Regions from separate parts of the Aquabacter sp. DMC10 genome, predicted to be linked through region 2. Evidence: riboswitches for the same ligand, from Rfam matches in the RefSeq annotation. Region 2 holds a riboswitch; the other holds the start of a gene.
What was found. Region 2 has a riboswitch for S-adenosylmethionine ahead of ACT54L_RS21465 (homoserine O-succinyltransferase). Riboswitches for the same ligand answer to the same signal wherever they lie in the genome.
Positions count from the first base shown of each region.

Region 1: another riboswitch for S-adenosylmethionine. It lies ahead of ACT54L_RS08430 (O-succinylhomoserine sulfhydrylase); the one in region 2 lies ahead of ACT54L_RS21465 (homoserine O-succinyltransferase).

Region 1 covers NZ_JBQUYX010000002.1:795,100-802,130, forward strand. Annotated here, with positions in the region: gene ACT54L_RS08420 (FUSC family protein) at 1-2,118, shown strand, start outside; gene ACT54L_RS08425 (2'-deoxycytidine 5'-triphosphate deaminase) at 2,125-3,234, opposite strand; SAM riboswitch at 3,418-3,498, shown strand; gene ACT54L_RS08430 (O-succinylhomoserine sulfhydrylase) at 3,550-4,749, shown strand; gene apaG (Co2+/Mg2+ efflux protein ApaG) at 4,908-5,300, shown strand; gene ACT54L_RS08440 (TrkH family potassium uptake protein) at 5,304-6,806, shown strand; gene ACT54L_RS08445 (Hsp33 family molecular chaperone) at 6,836-7,031, opposite strand, start outside.
Region 2 covers NZ_JBQUYX010000009.1:55,054-62,084, forward strand. Annotated here, with positions in the region: gene ACT54L_RS21430 (oxidoreductase) at 1-346, opposite strand, end outside; gene ACT54L_RS21435 (TetR/AcrR family transcriptional regulator) at 418-1,038, shown strand; gene ACT54L_RS21440 (MarR family winged helix-turn-helix transcriptional regulator) at 1,310-1,789, shown strand; gene ACT54L_RS21445 (DUF1398 family protein) at 1,807-2,208, shown strand; tRNA gene ACT54L_RS21450 (tRNA-His) at 2,362-2,438, shown strand; gene ACT54L_RS21455 (AEC family transporter) at 2,686-3,627, shown strand; gene ACT54L_RS21460 (hypothetical protein) at 3,681-4,103, opposite strand; SAM-I-IV-variant riboswitch at 4,421-4,529, shown strand; gene ACT54L_RS21465 (homoserine O-succinyltransferase) at 4,574-5,491, shown strand; gene phnE (phosphonate ABC transporter, permease protein PhnE) at 5,583-6,446, opposite strand; gene phnE (phosphonate ABC transporter, permease protein PhnE) at 6,443-7,031, opposite strand, start outside.

The DNA.
Region 1 (7,031 bases), on a different contig from region 2:
GCGGCGGGGGTGGCCACCTCGCGCGGCCTGGGCCTTGGGCTGGACATCGTCTTTCCTATGGCCAGCGCCATCACGGCCATGGTTCTCATCACCTTCACGCCCGCCGCCAGCCGGCGGATGGAAGCCGTCAGCTTCGCAAAGCTTTTCGGGCTGACTTTCGGCCTGTTCGTGGCGGTCATGCTGATCGGGCCGGGCAATGGCGCGGCCAATGCCACATTCCTGAAACTCTCCGTGGTCCCCCTGACGGGCCTGTCGCTCTACATGCGCCGGCACGGCATGGAGGGGATGCGGCAGGGCAACGCCATTGTCGTGGTGGTCACGGTCGCCGCCGTCGTCAGCCCCACCCATGCGGAGACCGCCTCGCTGCTGCTGGCCGCCTGCCAGGGCGGTGCCATTGCGGCTTTGGTACGCCTTGGGCTTCATCGTCCCAGCGCCTTGAAGGTGTATACCGAAACGGTGGAGGCAGCGGGCCAGGCTATTGGCCGCCATCTCCATGAGGTGGCCAGCGCCGTGCGCGAGGGGCGGCAGGTGCCGCAGGCGACGGACGAACTGCTGGACCAGATCCGTGTCCGCGTCCGCTCCGCCCTCGTCAACGCCTCCTCGGAGGCCCCTGACGCGCGTAACTATCTGGAGGCGGTGCGCTCGCTTGCCTATCGGCTGAGGGTGGCCACGCAATTGCTCAGCGCCTGCATTCCCGCCCCCCAGGGCACGGCCGAGGAAGCCCGCTCGGATGCCTGGCGGGCGCCCCTGTCGGCCGCCGCCGACCAATTGGCCCGGCACCTGGAGAACGGCCTGGCCCAGCCCTTCCCGGAGCATGCCCGCATGGGCGGCATCCTGGCACGGCTGCGGCAGGCGGCCATGGCGCCGAACCTGAAGCCCGCCGACCATCTGGCCTTGCTGCGAGCTGTGACCGCCTTCGAGCGCCTGGCCCTGGTGGTCACCGAGCTGACGCGCCTCCTCAACGAAGGTCCGGCGCAGTGGAATGCAGCGGCGCCGCCTGCTCTCCCGGTCCCGCCCACGCCCGTGGCGCAGGGCCTTTCGCCGTTCGCCAAAGTGGCCATCCAGGGCGTGATCGCCACCACCCTGACCACCGCGCTCGACTTCATCCTCCACTTGGACCACGCCTATTGGGCCACCCTTACGGTCATGTTCGTGCTGGGCAATTCCGTGGGGGAGACCTATGTGCGCGTGCGCTACCGCACCGTGGGCACGGCCATGGGCGTGGCCATCGGCCTCGGCTGCGTGGTGGTGTTCAGCGACAATGTGTGGATCCTGGCCCTCCTGTGCCTCGTATGCCAGATGATTTCGCTGGTCACCGTACGGGACCGCTACGACATTTCCTCGGCCATGGTGGGCTTCTCGGTGGTGGTCGCCCTCCATATCGTCAGCGGCCTCGATGTCCACGGCATGGTGGCGCGCATTTACGAGACGGGCATCGGGGCCGGCATTGCCCTCCTCGTCTCCTGGGTGGTGCTGCCCGTCTATGTGGCGGACCAGATCCGCGACCAGGTCATTTCCATGATCAAGCGCTGCCGGACGGCGTTTGCCGCCTCCTGGCCGCGCTATCAGGCCGAAGGCGAAGGCGTGACGCCCCGGGCGGCGACCGCCGCCATGTCGCTGGAGTTGCGCGTGCTGGCCGATCGCCTGCCGCATATCGGGGCGGAGACGAGCCTTGGCCATCGCTCCGCGGGCGATGTCATCACGCTGGTGTCGACGCTGGAAATCCTGACCACCTACCAGGCGCTTCTGGAAGATGCCGCCGAGCGCCTGTCAGGCCTTGCGCCCCCCGAGCGGCTGCTTAACGTGCTGGAGGCGGCCCGCGCGCGGACCTTGCGCGCTTTCGATGCGGCGCTCGGTGAAGCGCCCGCGGGCTCTGATTCCCTCACCGCGCCCGACCTGGATGCCGCCGTGACCCTGGCCATGGACTATGCGGAGGACCCCAAGACCCGCCGCCTCCTGCCGCTGATGGCCGATTATCTCAGCTTCTCCGACGCAGTGCTGCGGCCGCTGAAGGACCTGGGCGGGCTTCTGTCGGCGAGCCGGCCCATCGAACACCGTCACGATGCGGCCCCGCTCCAGCCGCGCGACACCGCCTCCGGTGCGCCACGCACCGCCTGAACCGGCTCACAGGGACGTGAAGGGGCGGAAGTGCTTGGACAGTTTCAGGCCCTGCCCCTGATAATTGGACACGCCGGCCTCGCCATAAAGCATCTCGGGGCGGTGGGACATGCGCTCATAGATGAGCCGTCCCACGGTCTGGCCGTGTTCCAGGATGAACGGCACCTCGCGCGAGCGCACCTCCAGCACGGCGCGGGCGCCGCTTCCGCCCACCGCCGCATTGCCGAAGCCGGGATCGAAGAAGCCGGCATAATGCACGCGGAACTCGCCCACCAGAGGATCGAAGGGCACCATCTCGGCGGCATAGTCGGGGGGCACATGCACCGCCTCGCGGGAGGCGAGGATGTAGAAGGCGTCGGGGTCGAGCACCAGGCTTGCATTGCCGCGCGCGCGGATGGGCTCCCAGAAGTCCTCCACCTCCAGGCCGTGGCGACGGTCCACATCCACCACGCCGGTGTGGCGCTTGGCCCGGAAACCCAGGAGACCGCCGAAGGTTTCGCCGGCCAGGTCAACACCCACCGCGATGCCGCCACTGGCCACGTCCGGCACTTCGGCATCCACCAGACATTCCGCCTTCTGGAGGTTCAACAGCTCCAGGTCGGACAGGCGGGCAACGCCGCGCCGGAACCGCACCTGCGACAGGCGCGAACCCGCCCGCACCAGGATGGGGAAGGTGCGGGGGGAGATTTCCAGATAGAGCGGGCCTTCATAGCCGGCGGGAATGGCATCGAAGGCGCGGGCGCCATCGGCGATCACGCGCACGAAGACGTCGAGCCGCCCGGTGGAGCTCTTGGGATTGGCGGCCGCCGCCACATCCGCCGGTAACCGCAACTTTTCCGACAGTTCCACCAGATAGACGCAGCCGGTCTCCAGCACCGCGCCCTCGCGCAGATCGAGCTTGTGCAGGCCGAGGTCGGCGAGCCGCTGCTTCACACTGATGCCGTTGCCCGGCAGGAAGCTGGCGCGGATGCGCCAGGCGGTGCGCCCGAGGCGCAGGTCAAGGCTCGCCGGCTGGATCTGGTCGTCGTCGAACGCGCGGCGGGAGAGGATGCAGCCGCTCTCATGAAGCGCCGCAATGGCCTGCGAGGGGAGGATTCCCGGTCTCAATTGATCCACCACGCCGCAGCCTCCGCCGGCTTCCCGTCCCACGGCCCCACCACCCGGACTGTTCACCGCGCGCGCCGTCCGCGCATAAAGGCGAAGCCGCTCTGTCAGCGCAAGGGGCTTCTCTGCCACGCCGCCCCATCCGTTCGGTTTACCGGACGAAACGATTGACGAAACCGAACGCCTGCGCTTTAACAAACGCCACGTGGTGAATTTGGGCCGGCCGGCTTGCCGCCACGCTAAAACAACTCGCTAAAAGGCCGGGGACAGGTGGGGCGCACAGGCGTCTCCCGCCTTTTGTCCTCGGCGCCCGGAGGCTCGACGACCTTGGCGCCCTTCATTCCCGCCGATCCCAAGACGCTGCACCCCGAGACCCTGCTGGTCCATGGCGGCACCACGCGCTCGCCTTATGGCGAGACATCCGAGGCGCTCTATCTCACCCAGGGCTTCGTGTACGATTCCGCCGAAGCCTGCGAGGCCCGCTTCAAGGGCGAGGACCCCGGCTTCGTCTATTCCCGCTATGGCAATCCCACCACGGCGATGTTTGAGACCCGCATGGCCCTGCTGGAAGGGGCGGAAGCCGCGCGGGCGACGGCGTCCGGCATGGCGGCCGTGCATGCCTCGCTCCTGTGCCAGCTGCGCGCCGGCGATCACGTGCTGGCGGCCCGCGCCCTGTTCGGCTCCTGCCGCTGGATCCTGGAGGACTATCTCCCCCGCTTCGGCGTGGAGATCACCCTGGTTGATGGCACCGACCTTGATGCCTGGACGGCGGGGGTGAGGCCGAACACCAAGATCCTGTTCCTGGAAAGCCCCACCAATCCCACCCTTGAGATCATCGACATCGCCGCGGTGGGCGCCATCGCCAAGGCGGCGGGGGCAAAGCTGGTGGTGGACAATGTGTTCGCCACGCCCTTGCTCCAGAAGCCGTTCGAGCTTGGGGCCGATGTGGTGGTCTATTCGGCCACTAAGCATATTGACGGCCAGGGCCGGTGCCTGGGCGGGGTGGTGCTGGCTTCCGAGCAGTTCATCACCGACCATCTGCAGACCTATCTGCGCCAGACCGGCCCCTCCATCTCCCCCTTCAATGCCTGGGTGCTGCTGAAGGGGCTGGAAACCCTGGGGCTGCGGGTGGAGCGCCAGCAGGCGAGCGCAGCTCTTCTGGCGGATGCCGTGGCCGCCTCCGACAAGGTGTCCAAGGTGCTATATCCCTTCCGGGACGATCATCCCCAGGCCGCCCTTGCTCGCCGCCAGATGAAGGGCGGCGGCACCCTCGTCACCTTCGTGGTGGACGGCGGCAAGGAAGGCGCCTTCCGCTTCGCCAATGCGCTCAAGGTGATTCGCATTTCCAACAATCTTGGGGATTCCAAGAGCCTGCTCACCCATCCCGCCACCACCACCCACCAGCGCTTCACCCCCGAGGCGCGGGCGCAGATGGGCATTTCCGACGGCCTGGTGCGCCTGTCCGTGGGGCTGGAGCACCCCGACGACCTGATCGCCGACATCACCCAGGCGCTGCGTTCCGTTTGACGCGGCGCGCGGCGCGCACAACATATTCGCGCCGGAGCACGCCGCTCCGGCGCAGAACGAGTTGCGCCCCGCCCCCAACTGCGGCTTCACTGCCAGTGTTCCTCATGGGAACGGGCAGATACGGTTCGCGCGGGGACGGGCCGGTGAAGGGGCAGATCATGTACCGGGCGATCACGCGCCAGATCCAGGTCACGGCGACGCCGCGCTATGTGGCGGAGCGCTCCGACCCCGATCAGAGCCGCTATTTCTGGACCTATACCATCGAGGTCACCAACCTCGGCGCGGACACGGTCCAACTCCAGGCGCGCCACTGGTTCATCACGGACGCGTTCGGGCAGGTGGAGGAAGTCCACGGCCAAGGCGTGGTGGGCGAGCAGCCGGTGCTGGAGCCCGGCGGGCGGTTTGAATATACAAGCGGCGTGCCGCTCGCCACCGCCAACGGCATCATGCGCGGCCATTACGACATGACCAGCCAGAGCGGGGAGGCATTCGCCGTGGAGATTCCGGCCTTTTCCCTCGATCTGCCGGACATGCGGCGCACCCTGAACTGAGCCATGGCCATCCGCAGCGCCAAGGCGCCCCTCGTCGAGACCCAGGCCGCTCCCTCTCTGGATTTGCGGCCCATCGCGACCGTGCTCGGCGTGCTCCTCAGCGTCCTGGGGGTGGCCATGCTGGCGCCGGCGGGTGCCGACCTGACCCTGAAAAGTGGCGGCGAGGGCGCCTTCCTCGGCTCCTCGGCGGTCACCATCTTTGTCGGCGTGCTCCTGTGGATGTCGGGCCGGCAGGCCCAGATCAAGCGGCTCGACCTGCGCCAGGCCTTCCTGCTGACCGCCAGCGTCTGGTTTGTGCTCTCCGCCTTCGCCGCCCTGCCCTTCATGTGGGGCCAACCCTCGCTCAGCGTGACCGATGCCGTCTTCGAGAGCGTGTCCGGGCTGACCACCACCGGCGCCAGCGTCATGTCGCGCCTGGATGACATGCCGGCCGGCATCCTGCTGTGGCGCACGCTCCTGCACTGGTTCGGGGGCATCGGCATCGTGGTCATCGGCATCGCCATCATGCCGCTGCTCAGCATCGGCGGCATGCAGCTCTTCCGCACCGAATCCTCCGACAAGTCCGACAAGTTCCTGCCGCGGGCGGAAGCCGTGGCGAAGGGGCTGCTCTTGTCTTACCTGGTGCTCACCATCCTGTGCGCCATCGCCTATGCCATCGCCGGCATGCCGCTGTTCGACGCCGCCACCTTGGCCATGTCGACGCTGTCCTCCGGCGGATTTGCCAATTCGGACTCGTCCCTTGCCATTTTTGCCGCCCCGGCGGTGGACTATGTGGCCATCTGCTTCATGCTGCTGGCGAGCCTGCCCTTCACGCTCTATGCGCGGGCGCTGGCGGGAGATTTCACCCGCCTATTCGCCAATTCCGAGGTGCGCCTGTTCTTCGCCATCGTGGCGGCCTTCACCTTCGCCTCCTTCCTCCAGCAGAGCTTCCAGGGCGTGGCGAGCGGGGAGACGGCGTTCCGGGGGGCGCTGTTCACGGTGGCGTCCATCATCTCGTCCACCGGCTTCATGAGCGTGGACTATACGAATTGGGGGCCCCTCTCCAATGCCCTCTTCTTCGTGCTGATGTTCCTTGGCGGCTGCACCGGCTCAACGTCGGGCGGCATCAAGGCCCTGCGGCTGGCCATAGCGGCCAAGGCGGCACGCCAGCATTTCAAGCGCATCACCTTTCGCAACGGCACCTTTCCCATCCGCTATGGCGGGGCGCCGGTCAGCGACGACGTGGTCGCCTCGGTGCTGAGCTTCATCTTCCTCTATCTGGCCACGTTCCTGGTCATCGGCACCATGTTGAACCTGATGGGCCTCGACCTGCTGACCGCCTTTTCCGCGGCCATTGCGTGCCTGTCCAATGTGGGACCGGGGCTCGGCCCCATCATTGGTCCGGCCGCCAATTATAGCGCCCTGCCGGACCCGGCCATCTGGCTTTTGTCGCTGGCCATGCTGCTGGGCCGGCTGGAAATCCTCACCGTGCTGGTGATCCTCCTGCCGCGCTTCTGGGTGCGCTGAACAAGAGGCGGGGGACGCCCGCCGCTCCTTCAGGCGTCGGACTGGCCGTCGAGCACTTCCTGGGCCGAGAAGCTGTAGGTGCGCCCGCAGAATTCGCAGGTGACGCCCACCGTGCCGTCGTCCTGGATCATCTCCCGCCGCTCGTCGCGATCAAAGCTCGCCAGGACCCCGGCCACCCGCTCGCGGGTGCAGGAGCAATGGGCCTGGACCGGCACCGCATCGAAC
Region 2 (7,031 bases):
CGAAGCCGTCCCGGGTCTCCCGCCGCTTCGGGGGGAGCATGACCCCGGCATTGTTCACCAGAAGGTCAAGGCTCGCCCTCTCGCTCTCCATTTGCCGCGCGAATGAGGCAACCGAGGACAGATCGGCCAGATCAAGCTTTCCGAACTGAACACGCGCGCCGCGAACCGCCTGTTTGATGCGGGATACCGCCTCGTCCCCCTTCTGAGGGTCGCGACCGGCGATGGTCACGTCACATCCGGCCCCGGCGAGCGCGAGGGCCGTCTCCAACCCCAATCCGCCGGTTCCGGTCACGATAGCGGTGCGCCCCTGCTGATCGGGGATGTCGGCGGCGGTCCACTGGGTCATCTGGCGCCTCTTTGCGAATTTTTGCACGTGGTGTAAAATGATTATTACACCGAGTGTAATTTTTCAAGAGGGTGGCGCTGAAGGTGTCCGACCGTGTCGACAAAGCAGGCGGTGGCCTCCGGGAGCGGAAGAAGCGCGACACGAAGCGGCGCATCACGGAGACGGGCATCGCCCTTTTCCTTCAGCACGGCATCGAGCAGACAACGCTCGAAGACATTGCGTCTGCGGCCGGCATTTCGCGCAGAACCTTCTTCTATTACTTCACCTCGAAGGACGACATTCTGCTCTCCCTCCTCAGCGGGATGGGAGAGCAGCTGAGTGATGCGGTGAAAAACGCTCCCGCAGGCTCTACACCCATCGAAGCGGTGCGCGATGCCGTCATCAGGGTTTGTGACGCTCTTCCAGCCAACGACATGATTGAGCTGGACCGGCTGATGCGGACGAGCGCGAGCGTTCAGGCCCGCAAGCAGGCCTTCTACGTGCAACAGGAAAGTGAAATCTACGCCGCGCTCAAGGAGCGGTGGCCTGAGCCGGAACGCTCAACCGCATTGCGCACCGTCGCGATGATCTCGGTTGGGGCATTCCGCCTTGCGTCCGATATCTTCTCCCAGGAGAAGGGCGCGCGGCCCATACGCGAACTTCTTGAAGACATCTTCGGCAGCGCCGCCAAGGAAATGCGCCTTCATCCCTAGCCCGGCGCCGGCGCCTTTGGGCACCCGCACCTTGTCGGAGGCCGCGCCCCCCGCGGCCCGGTGTGCCCCGCCCCCCGGACGCCGGGCCGCGCCGGGCCGCTCGTGCCGCCGGAGGTCTCGCGCCGCCTTGCTCGCCCACAGCCGATCCGCACGGGGAGGCGCCACCGCGCGTCAGGGTCCCGGAAGCCCTCCGAGGGCGGCGATCACCCCGGCAGGCGGCTCGATATTGTTGACTAGGAAATCATATCCAGATAGTTTCCTAGTAAATCAGATGAGGCTTCCGGTGTCCCCCGTCCCCCCTCCCCCGGTGTCCGACCTTGATGCGCATCTGGGCTTCCGGCTGCGCGCGGTTTCCAACCATGTGTCCCAGGCCTTCGCCGCGAAGCTGGCGGGCCAGGGGGTGACCACCGCCGAATGGGTGGTGCTGCGCGCCCTCTATGGCACGCCGCCCACCCCGCCGAGCCAGGTGGCGGCGCGTCTTGGCCTGACGCGCGGCGCCATCACCAAGCTGGCGGACCGGCTCATCGCCAAGGCGCTCCTCACCCGCGCCGCCCATGCCGAAGACAAGCGCGCCCAGACCCTCGCCTTGACCCCCGCCGGCCTCGCCCTGGTGCCGCACCTCGCGGCGCTTGCCGACCGCAACGATGCCGATTGCTTCGGCCTCCTCACCCCGGCGGAACGGACAAGCCTGGAACACCTGCTCGCCCGCATCGCCGCCCATTGCCGGATCACCGCCACGCCAGTGGAATGACCTTTCAGGAAGCCCCCATGGACCCCAAGCACATCGAGACCGCCCGCGCCTGCCTTGCCGCCGCTCAGGCTGACACCCTGACTTTCCCTGAGATGGTCGGCGCCCTCATGGAGGCGGGATTCGAGGGGTATGCGGTGGATTTCCGCGCCGGCCGCGCCACCTATTACCGGCCCGACGGCAGCACGCTCGACCTGCCGACCCATGCGTTCCACACCCCTGTTGCCGACAGATTCGACGTGGGCCCCATCCAGGCCGCCATCCAGGCGGCGCAGAGGAAGGCGCCAGGCTACAGCTATCAGGGCTTCTGCCGCACCGTGGCTGCGGCGGGCTGCGCCTCCTATCTGGTGTCGTTCCTCGGCCGGCGGGCGGTCTATATGGGCCGCACGGGCGAGAGCCATGTGGAACTCTTCCCCAGTTGAGTGGGGCCAGACCTGCCTCCAGCCCCTTGCAAGGCGCCCCGCGCCCCACTATCAACAGCCCCGCGCAGACATCGACGCCGCCCCCCTTGAAACCTTGGGGCGCTCAGCGTAGGTTCCGCGTCCTCGCCGGCACCCCTTGCGGTGCCGCGCTGTGCAGCTGTAGCTCAGTTGGTTAGAGCGCCGGTCTGTGGAACCGGAGGTCGGTGGTTCGAGCCCACCCAGCTGTACCATTGGATTTCCCCCTCCCCTCGTTGAATGACCATCGCCCTCCCGCGCGCGCCCATCCGCCGCGCCCGCAGCCGCCCCGCGCGCCCGCAACAGGCTCGCGCCGGGCGGCGGGTGTTGTATAAGACTCATCCCGCCCGGCGCCGGACCTCCCGCTCCGCCGGCCCTTCCCGGTTGATACCGACCCGCCTCCTCGGCCGAGCGCGCGCCAGTTTCGCCCCATCGCCCGCCTGTTCCGATCGCAGTCCCGCCATGTCCGCCATCCTCACCGCCCTCGTCCCCGTCGCCCTCGTGGTCGCCCTCGGCGCCGCGCTGCGCCGGCGCTTCCTGCCCGATCCCGCCCATTGGTTCGGCATGGAGCAATTGACCTATTACGTGCTGTTTCCCGCTTTGCTGGTGGTCTCGGGGGTGCGGGCGGACCTGTCCAAGGTCAATCTGGTGGGGGTGCTCGGCGCCTTCACCTTCATGCTGGTGGTGCTGGCGGCCGCGTTGCTGCTGGCCCGGCCGGCCCTCAACCGCGTGATGGGGGTGGACGGGCCGTCCTTCACCTCCCTGTTCCAGGGGGTGCTGCGCTGGAACACCTATGTGGCGCTCGCCGCCGTGGGCGGGCTTTATGGGGCGAGCGGCATCACGGTGGCAGCGGTGGCCCTTGTGTGCCTGGTGCCCATCGTCAATGTGATCTGCGTGGCCGTGCTCTCCCGCTATGGCGCAGCCGGGAGCACCTCGCTCACCCTCATGGCCCGGCAATTGGGGCGCAATCCGCTCATCTGGTCGTGCGCGGCGGGCATGGCCATCAATGTGCTGAAGGTGCCGGTGCCCGCCGTGCTGCTGGAATTTGGCGACGTGCTCGGCCGGGCCTCGCTGGCCATCGGCCTCTTGGTGGTGGGCGGCGGGCTGGTGCTGCGCGATCTCGCCCGCCCCCGCCTCGTCACCTGCCTGACGGTGGCGCTGACCCTGGTGGTGAAGCCGCTGGTGACGCTGGCGGCGGGGGTGGCGCTGGGCCTGTCCGGCCTGGAACTGACGGTCATCGTGCTGCTCGCCGCCGTGCCATCGGCGCCGGCCGGCTATGTGCTGGCCCGCCAGATGGGCGGCAATGCGCCCCTGCTGGCGGAGATGCTGACAGTGCAGATCGTGTTCGCCGCCTTCACCATGCCGGCCATCACCCTCATCGCCATGAAGGTGGCCGGGGGCTGACCGGGCCGCGCAAACGACAAAGGGCGGCCAGAGCCGCCCTTTTCCTTAAGCGTTCAGCACGGCGCCCAATAGCCCGCCCCGTGCGTGTTGGTGGGGAACCAGCACTGGCCGGTGGGCGGCGGGGGCGCCACATAGACCGGCTGGGGCGCGGGGGCATAATAGACCGTGGGCGGCGGCGGAGCCGGGGCATAATAGACCGGCGGCGGCGGGCTGCTGGCGGCACCGGCAATGGCGGCGGCGCCGAGCAGGCCGAGCGCGATGCCCGCCCCCACTGCCGCGCCATTATTGTTGTGGTTGCGGTAATAGGGCCCGCAATTCCAGCAGCGCGGCGGGGGCGGCCCGGGAGGGCCCCAGCCGGGGCCATAGCCGGGCCCGTATCCGGGTCCCCATCCACCAGCCATGGCGGGCGCGCCCGCCGTCAGGGTCAAGAGGGCCGCAAGACCGGCGACCGCAACCTTCTTGCTGAAGGTGACCATGTCCACTACTCCGTTCGGGGCACGTCCAGTGAAATAAACGGCCCTCAATCGATCGTGATCCTGCTCTGCAATGGGCTCCGAATTATGACCGCCACCTTGGCTTTCGCGTTGATTTAGAGGCGTTTTTCGGCCTGCTGCGCTGCTTTGTGGCGTTTTCCTGGCGCACCGTCCGGCGCGGGCCGATGTTAACCACCTTTTCCCAAAATCTCCGACCAGCAACGCGTCTCAAGGTCCGCGCGGCCGCTCCGGCGGCAGGTCCCTGCAGCCCGCGCCTGTTCCTGAGGTCTTGCGGGCCGCGGGCACAAGCGCTATGCAAGCCCTTGCATCAAGAGTTGGGCAAGGGCCCGACGCCAACCTGCTTTCCCGAGCAAGGTGGAACTCCCGCGGTGGGAGGATGTGGCCGAGGCGGCAACGAAACGGGCGATCCGATCCGAGCTCCGTCCCGCGCCAAGGTGAGACAGGGTTTGGACATGCCGATCAAGATACCGGACACGTTGCCCGCACGCGCCACCCTCGAAGCCGAGGGCGTGGTGGTCATGCGCGAGACCGATGCCGCGCGCCAGGATATCCGGCCCCTCAAGCTCGGCCTGCTCAATCTGATGCCCGACAAGCCCCGCACCGAGACGCAGTTCGCGCGCCTCTTGGGCGCCGTGCCGCTCCAGGTGGAATTGTCGTTGGTGCACATGGGCAGCCACACGCCGCGGCACACCTCCGCCGACCACATGGCCGCCTTCTATCGCACCTGGGACGAGGTGCGGCAGGAGACGTTTGACGGCTTCCTGGTCACCGGCGCGCCGGTGGAAACCTTGCCCTTCGAGCAGGTGGGCTATTGGGACGAGTTGCGCCGCCTGTTCGACTGGACGCAGCGCCACGTGCATTCCACCATGACCATCTGCTGGGGCGCCCAGGCGGCCATCCAGCATTTCCATGGCGTGCCCAAGCACGAGCTGAACGCCAAGCTCTCGGGCGTCTACAGCCACCGCGTGGAGACCCCCGCCTCTCCCTATCTGCGCGGCTTCTCAGACGACGTGGACATTCCGGTCTCCCGCTGGACCGAGGTGCGGCGGGAAGACCTGCCGGGCGAGGACAAGGTGCGCGTGCTGCTGGATTCGGACGAAGCCGGCCTCGGCCTCCTGGAGGATGCGGAGCGCCGCCTGCTCTTCATGTTCAACCATCTGGAATATGAGAGCGGGACGCTGGCGGCCGAATATGCCCGCGACAGCGCCAAGAACCCCTCGACCCCCGTGCCGGCCCATTATTTCCCCGGCGACGACGCCTCCCGCGCTCCGCGCAACCGCTGGCGCGGCCACGCCCATCTGTTCTTTTCCAACTGGATCAACGAGATCTACCAGACGACGCCGTATCAGCTGGACGAGATCGGGCGCTGAGCGGGCGCGCCTTTCAAAGAGAAGCACGAAAAAGGCCGGGCCCCTGGGGCGCCCGGCCTTTTTTTGCTCCCGCCCCTGGCCGCCGGAGGGCTCACACCTGCACGGAGCGGCGCCCGATGATGGCGAAGCGCAGCCGGGAGGAGATGAAGTCGATCGCCGCCACCATGATGAGCATCATCAGGATCAGGAAGCTCACCTTCTGCCATTCCAGAATGCGGATCTGCTCGGCCAGATGGAGGCCAAGGCCGCCAGCGCCGACGATGCCCACAATGGTGGACTGGCGGGAATTGGATTCGAAATAATAGAGGATCTGGCTGGCCAGCACCGGCAGCACCTGCGGGAAGAGGCCGAAGCGCACCCCTTCCAGCGGCCCGCCGCCGGAGGCGGTGATGCCTTCCACCGGCTTGCGGTCGCTCGCCTCCACCGCCTCGGAGAAGAGCTTGCCGAGATCGCCGATGGACGAGGTGGCGATGGCCAGGATGCCGGCGAAGGGGCCAAGGCCAACCACCGTCACATAGATCAGCGCCCAAATCAGCTTGTCCACCCCGCGGAACACGTCCAGCACCCGGCGCACCAGGGTGTGCAGGAGGGGATTGGCGACCACATTCTTGGCGGCCAGCAGCCCCAAGGGCAAGGCGAGCACCGCGCCGGCGAAGGTGCCGAGAAAGGCGATGGCCAGCGTCTCGCCCAGGGCGTGCAGGTACAGCGGCAATTGCTTGCCGGGATCGGGCGGCACCATGAGGGTGAGGAAATGGCCGAGCTGGGCGAGGCCCGTGCCGATGCGCGCCAGCGAGAAGCCCAGATGCCACATGGCATAGACCGCAAGCACCGCCATGGCCGCGATCAGCACCCAGCCGGTGATGCGCCCGCCATCGGTGAGGCGGAAATGCTGCGGATAGAGCGCCTTCAGGCGCGCTTGCTCGGCCGGATCGAAGGCGAGACGGGCCCGGTTCATCGGCCGGCCTCCATGCTGATGAGCCGATGGCGGATGCGCTCGGTCACCAGGTCGATGATCGTGACCGTGGCGATGATGAGCAGCAGGATGGCGGAGACGTCGGAATAATAGAATTTGCGGATGGCCTCCACCAGGTCCTGGCCGATGCCGCCCGCCCCCACGAAGCCCATGATGGCCGCCTCGCGCACATTGATCTCGAAGCGCAGCAGGCCATAGGAGGCAAAATTGGAGAGCACCTGCGGCAGCACGGCAAGCCGCACCGCCTGCACCCAGGAGGCGCCGGAAGCGGTGGCGCCCTCCACCGGCTTCATGTCGATATTCTCCACCACCTCGGCGAACAATTTGCCCAGCGACCCCATGGTGTGGATGGCCAGCGCCAGCACGCCGGGCATGGGGCCAAGGCCAAACGCCACCACGAACAGGAGCGCGAAGACGATCTCCGGCACGGTGCGGCAGAATTCCAGGAGCCGGCGGGCGGCAAAACGCACAGTGGTGTTGCGGGTGAGATTGGCGGAGGCCAGGAAGCACAGGCACAGCGCGCCCATGACGCCAAACACGGTGCCCAGATAGGCGATCATGATGGTG